DNA from 2 places in the Streptomyces sp. NPDC006368 genome. Region 1 is predicted to be linked to the other one. Evidence: predicted binding sites of a transcription regulator. Region 1 holds the regulator's gene; the other holds the start of a gene.
The links. Region 1 encodes HrcA, which represses chaperone genes, less so after heat shock. Its sites were predicted from a motif close to TTNGCACTCNGNNNNNCNGAGTGCNAA; they were not measured.
Positions count from the first base shown of each region.

Region 2: the regulator HrcA is predicted to act here: its motif matches at 2,069-2,095, upstream of groES (co-chaperone GroES).

Region 1 covers NZ_JBEXQK010000063.1:16,990-20,270, forward strand. The annotation lists gene ABZZ38_RS28890 (MBL fold metallo-hydrolase) at 1-398, opposite strand, end outside; gene hrcA (heat-inducible transcriptional repressor HrcA) at 574-1,590, shown strand; gene dnaJ (molecular chaperone DnaJ) at 1,591-2,727, shown strand; gene ABZZ38_RS28905 (nitronate monooxygenase) at 2,945-3,281, shown strand, end outside.
Region 2 covers NZ_JBEXQK010000001.1:219,704-222,984, reverse strand. The annotation lists gene groL (chaperonin GroEL) at 1-1,463, opposite strand, end outside; gene groES (co-chaperone GroES) at 1,616-1,924, opposite strand; gene ABZZ38_RS01155 (polysaccharide deacetylase family protein) at 2,194-3,114, opposite strand; gene ABZZ38_RS01150 (methyltransferase domain-containing protein) at 3,224-3,281, shown strand, end outside.

The sequences.
Region 1 (3,281 bases):
TGGTGCGGGACGACCAGCACGTCCGTCGCCTCGACCGCCTCGGCCGCGGCGACCCCGTGCCGGATCGCGGAGGTCCGCAGCGCGTCACGCTCCCGCTTCATCAGCGCCTCGACGCCCACCGCGCCGAACACCTCCGCCCCCGCGAACGCCGCCGTGCCCAGCACATGATCGAAGTGCGGATGGCTCAATGCGATATGCGTCACCCTGCGCCCGCCCAGCAGTCGCTGCGCCTGCGCCCGGATCTCGGCGCCCTCGCGGAGCGTGGCGCCCGTGTCGTAGAGCAGCGCCGCGTGCTCGCCGACCACGAGTGCCGTGGTCGCGTCCCAGACGGGCAGCCTCCTGCGGCCCACACCGTCGCCGAGCCGCTCCCAGCCGAACTCTTCCCAACTGACGTCCATACCGCGACGCTATCGGCAACGACCAGCACCGTCGCGCGGTAGCGTGGACGGCCGCCCCGGGCCGCGGCCCTTGCTAGGGGCGTACCCCGGCGCCGTACACTGGCCGGGTGAACCTGGCACTCCGACACCGCGAGTGCCAACGCAGGAGAACCGGAGCCAGCTGGAGGTGCGCGCGATGCTCAGCGAACGCAGACTCGAGGTGCTGCGCGCCATCGTCCAGGACTACGTCGGCACGGAGGAGCCCGTCGGGTCCAAGGCGCTCACGGAGCGGCACAACCTCGGCGTCTCGCCGGCCACCGTGCGCAACGACATGGCGGTGCTGGAGGAGGAGGGCTTCATCGCCCAGCCCCACACCAGCGCGGGCCGCATCCCCACCGACAAGGGCTATCGGCTCTTCGTCGACAAGCTGGCGGGCGTCAAGCCGCTGTCGACGCCGGAGCGGCGGGCCATCCAGAACTTCCTGGACGGCGCGGTCGACCTCGATGACGTCGTCGGCCGCACGGTGCGGCTGCTCGCGCAGCTGACCCGGCAGGTCGCGGTCGTCCAGTACCCCTCCCTGACGCGCTCGACCGTGCGCCACGTGGAGCTGCTGTCGCTGGCTCCCGCACGGCTGATGCTCGTCCTGATCACGGACACCGGGCGCGTGGAGCAGCGCATGGTCGACTGCCCGGCGCCGTTCGGCGAGCAGTCCGTGGCCGATCTGCGGGCCCGGCTGAACAGCCGCGTCGTGGGGCGGCGCTTCACCGACGTGCCCCAGCTGGTGCAGGACCTCCCGGAGTCCTTCGAGGCGGAGGACCGCGGGACCGTCTCCACGGTGCTGGCCACGCTGCTGGAGACGCTGGTGGAGGAGACCGAGGAGCGGCTGATGATCGGCGGCACCGCCAATCTGACCCGCTTCGGGCACGACTTCCCGCTGACGATCCGGCCGGTGCTGGAGGCGCTGGAGGAGCAGGTGGTGCTCCTGAAGCTGCTCGGCGAGGCCAAGGACTCGGCGATGACCGTACGCATCGGGCACGAGAACGCCCATGAGGGGCTGAACTCCACGTCCGTCGTCGCGGTCGGCTACGGTTCGGGCGACGAGGCAGTCGCCAAACTCGGCGTGGTCGGACCGACCCGCATGGACTACCCCGGAACGATGGGAGCGGTACGCGCAGTGGCACGTTACGTCGGACAGATCCTGGCGGAGTCGTAAGTGGCCACGGACTACTACGCCGTACTCGGCGTACGCCGCGACGCCTCCCAGGACGAGATCAAGAAGGCGTTCCGGAGGCTCGCGCGCGAGCTGCACCCGGACGTCAATCCCGATCCGAAGACGCAGGAGCGGTTCAAGGAGATCAACGCCGCGTACGAGGTCCTGTCGGACCCGCAGAAGAAGCAGGTCTACGACCTCGGCGGCGACCCGCTGTCCGCGTCGGGAGGCGGTGGCGCGGGCGGCTTCGGGGCCGGCGGCTTCGGCAACTTCTCCGACATCATGGACGCCTTCTTCGGCACGGCGTCCCAGCGCGGCCCGCGCTCCCGGACCCGGCGCGGCCAGGACGCGATGATCCGGCTGGAGATCGAGCTCAACGAGGCCGCCTTCGGCACGACCAAGGACATCCAGGTCGACACGGCCGTCGTCTGCGGCACGTGCTCGGGCGAGGGAGCCGCTCCCGGCACGTCCGCGCAGACCTGCGACATGTGCCGTGGCCGCGGTGAGGTCTCGCAGGTGACCCGGTCGTTCCTGGGCCAGGTCATGACGTCCCGCCCCTGCCCCCAGTGCCAGGGCTTCGGCACCGTCGTGCCGACGCCGTGCCCGGAGTGCGCCGGCGACGGGCGGGTCCGCTCCCGCCGTACGCTCACGGTCAAGATCCCGGCCGGTGTCGACAACGGCACCCGCATCCAGCTCGCGGGCGAGGGCGAGGTCGGCCCGGGCGGCGGCCCGGCCGGTGACCTGTACGTCGAGATCCACGAGCTGCCGCACGCGGTCTTCCAGCGGCGCGGTGACGACCTGCACTGCACGGTGACGATCCCGATGACGGCGGCCTCGCTGGGCACGAAGTGCCCGCTGGAGACGCTCGACGGGGTCGAGGAGATCGACATCCGCCCCGGCACCCAGTCGGGCCAGTCCGTCCCGCTGCACGGGCGCGGTGTCACGCACCTGCGGGGCGGCGGGCGCGGTGACCTCATCGTCCACGTGGAGGTCCAGACGCCGACGAAGCTGGACCCGGAGCAGGAGCGGCTGCTGCGCGAGCTGGCGAAGCTGCGCGGCGAGGAGCGGCCCACGGGGCAGTTCCAGCCGGGGCAGCAAGGCCTGTTCTCGCGGCTGAAGGACGCGTTCAACGGCCGCTAGGCACCGCTGACACGGTGGGGCCGGTGGGACCGGGCGCTTGTGGGCGCTCGCGCTTCTCGACGCCGACGGGCGGGGCGGGTGCCGGGGTCAGGACCCCGGCACCCGCCCCGCGCCGTACCCGGCCCCGCGCCGTACCCGCTCGGTGCCGTGCGGGCTCGGCGGGCAGGGCGCGGGGCCGGGATTCGATGGCGGGGCCGGGGCGTGACACCATGCGTGCATGTCCTCCGCGCTGACCGATCTCTGCCGTTACCCGATCGTGCAGGCCCCCATGGCGGGTGGCGCCTCCTGCCCTCGTCTCGTAGCCGCCGTGTCCGACGCCGGCGGTCTCGGATTCCTCGCCGCCGGGTACAAGACGGCCGACGGCGTGTACGAGGAGGTCAAGCAGGTTCGGGGGCTGACCGCCCGGCCCTTCGGCGTCAACCTGTTCATGCCGCAGCCGGGTCAGGCCGACGCCGCCGCCGTCGACGTCTACCGCCACCAGCTCGCCGGTGAGGCCGGCTGGTACGACACGCCGCTCGGCGACCCCGACGCGGGGCGGGACGACGGGTACGAGG
Region 2 (3,281 bases), on a different contig from region 1:
AGGTCGCCGTACTCGCCGGTCGCGGCGTTGAAGCCCTGGCCCTTGTCGAGCTCCGCCACCTTCGCGGTGATGACGTAGCCCTCGAGGCCGGCGTTCTCGGCGATCCAGCGCAGCGGCTCGACCGCGGCGCGGCGGACGACCGCGACACCGGTGGCCTCGTCGCCGGTCTTGCCGAGGTTGTCCTCCAGGACCTTGACGGCGTGGACCAGAGCGGAGCCACCACCGGAGACGATGCCCTCCTCGACCGCGGCGCGGGTCGCGGAGATGGCGTCCTCCAGACGGTGCTTCTTCTCCTTCAGCTCCACCTCGGTGGCGGCGCCGACCTTGATCACGCACACGCCGCCGGCCAGCTTCGCGAGGCGCTCCTGGAGCTTCTCGCGGTCCCAGTCGGAGTCCGTGGACTCGATCTCGGCCTTGATCTGGTTGATCCGACCGACGACGTCCTCGGACTTGCCGCCGCCGTCGACGATCGTGGTGTCGTCCTTGCTGACGGTCACGCGGCGCGCGGTGCCGAGCACCTCCAGGCCGGCCTGGTCCAGCTTGAGACCGACCTCCTCGGCGATGACGGTGGCGCCGGTGAGGGCGGCCATGTCGCCGAGCATCGCCTTGCGGCGGTCACCGAAGCCGGGCGCCTTGACGGCGACCGCGTTGAAGGTGCCGCGGATCTTGTTGACGACCAGGGTCGACAGGGCCTCGCCCTCGACGTCCTCGGCGATGATCAGCAGCGGCTTGGAGGAGCCGGCCTGGATGATCTTCTCCAGGAGCGGGAGCAGGTCCGTGATCGCGGAGATCTTGCCCTGGTGGATCAGGATGTACGGGTCGTCGAGGACGGCCTCCATACGCTCCTGGTCGGTCACCATGTACGGGGACAGGTAACCCTTGTCGAAGGCCATGCCCTCGGTGAAGTCCAGCTCCAGACCGAAGGTGTTGGACTCCTCGACGGTGATGACACCGTCCTTGCCGACCTTGTCCATCGCCTCGGCGATGAGCTCGCCGACCTGCTGGTCCTGCGCGGAGAGCGCGGCCACGGCGGCGATGTCGGCCTTGTCCTCGATCGGGCGGGCGGTGGCGAGGAGCTCCTCGGAGACCGCCTTGACCGCGGCGTCGATGCCCTTCTTCAGGGCAGCCGGGGAGGCGCCGGCGGCGACGTTGCGCAGACCCTCGCGGACGAGCGCCTGGGCCAGGACGGTGGCGGTGGTGGTGCCGTCACCCGCGATGTCGTTGGTCTTGGTCGCCACCTCCTTCACCAGCTGGGCGCCGAGGTTCTCGTACGGGTCCTCGATCTCGACCTCGCGGGCGATCGTGACACCGTCGTTGGTGATGGTGGGCGCGCCGAACTTCTTGTCGATGACGACGTTGCGGCCCTTGGGGCCGATGGTCACCTTGACGGTGTCGGCGAGCTTGTTGACGCCGCGCTCGAGGGCGCGACGGGCGTCCTCGTCGAACTTCAGGATCTTCGCCATGGGGCTGAATCAGTCCTCTCGATTGCGATCCTCGGCCGCGCCTGTAACGGCCGCCATCGCGTGAAACGAACCGCGCCCCTCGCAGCCCGGCGGTATGGAATCAGCGGGGCGGCCAGGGGCGCAGCTCAAAGCATTCTCTGCTTCGGGGTGACTTACTTCTCGACGATCGCGAGCACGTCGCGAGCCGAGAGGACGAGGTACTCCTCGCCGCTGTACTTCACCTCGGTGCCGCCGTACTTGCTGTACAGCACGATGTCGCCGGCCTTGACGTCGAGCGGCAGGCGCTCGCCGTTCTCGAAGCGGCCCGGGCCCACGGCCAGGACGACGCCCTCCTGGGGCTTCTCCTTCGCGGTGTCCGGAATGACCAGGCCAGAGGCGGTGGTCTGCTCGGCGTCGAGCGGCTGGACCACAATGCGGTCCTCAAGCGGCTTGATGGCAACCTTGGAGCTGGTGGTCGTCACGATCCGACCTCCCCCTTCGGAGATCTCGGGGTCAACTGTCTGAGGTGGCGACCAGGTGGATCCGTCGTCGCGGGTGCCGGACCTGCCCGTCGCTGTGTTGGCACTCTCCTGCGGGGAGTGCCAGAGCCGAGACTATGGCCGCGGTTAGCACTCGGTCAAGCGGAGTGCCAATTCACGACGGCGCGGCGTTTCGCGCGGGGCGCCCCGGAGCGCGTGGCGCGGGCGCTCCGGAGCGCGTGGCGCGGGGCTTTCCGGACGGCGTCGCGGGCCTACACGTAGTCCTCGAGCCGGGCCACCGCGTACCCCTTGGTCGTGACGACGTTCATCACGTGCCGGATCATGTCCGCCATGCTGCCGTTCCACTCCTGCTTGCCGCGGAAGTGGGTGAGGATGATGTCGCCGGGGTGCAGGTCCCGGTCCCATTCGCGCCACTCCATGTGGTCGGGGAACGCCTCCGCCGCCCACAGGGGCACGGCCTTGACGCCGCAGGCCCGGGCCGCCCGCAGCGTGTCGGCGTTGTAGTTGCCGTAGGGGGGCCGGAAGAGCGCGGGGCGCTTGCCGTACCGCTTCTCGATGATGTCCTGCTGGCCGCAGATCTCCTGCTTCTGCTCCGCGTACGAGAGGGCGGGCATGTAGCGGTGGTTGAGGGTGTGGTTGTGCAGGGCGGTGCCGCCGTCCCGCATCTTCTTGAAGTAGCCGTAGTCGTCCTTGACCACGTAGTCGCTGAGGAAGGCGCTGTACGGGATGTCGAGTTCGGTCATCATCCGCAGCAGCTCGGGGTCCTTCTCCGCACCGTCGTCGATCGTGAGGAAGACGATCCGCTCCTTGGTGGGGACGGTGGTGAAGACCGGCGGCAGGGTGGCGTCGCCGACCTCGAAGCCCTTACGGAACGTGATCTTCGGCTTGTCGGCGGGCGCGGGGGGCGGCGGCGCGAGCAGCGGGGCCTGCCGCAGTCCCCACTTGCGGGCGACGACGGCGCGGGCGGCGTGTGCGCGCCTGACCCTCTCCACGTACGCGCTGAGCGCGCCGGCCGGTCCGGCGGCGGCGCCCCGCTGCGGCTCGGGCTGACCGGCGGCGGGGGTGACCTCGTCGCCGGACCGCGTCGCGCAGGCCGAGGCGATCGTGGCGAGAAGCAGGGCGGTGAGCGTCAGACGCGCCCGCCGCCACCCCAACCGCCGACCATTACTCATTTGTGCTGTTTGTCTTACTAGCTGCATGGCGCCGCATCCTGTCAGCGCCGCGGCCCGCCGCCCGGCCGACACCGCCGCCCCGCGCGCACCATCCCCCTCCTGGCCCACAATGGGCCGGGTGACCGATCTCGCCGCCTTCTCCGCGCTCCTCACCGACGAGGGCCGAA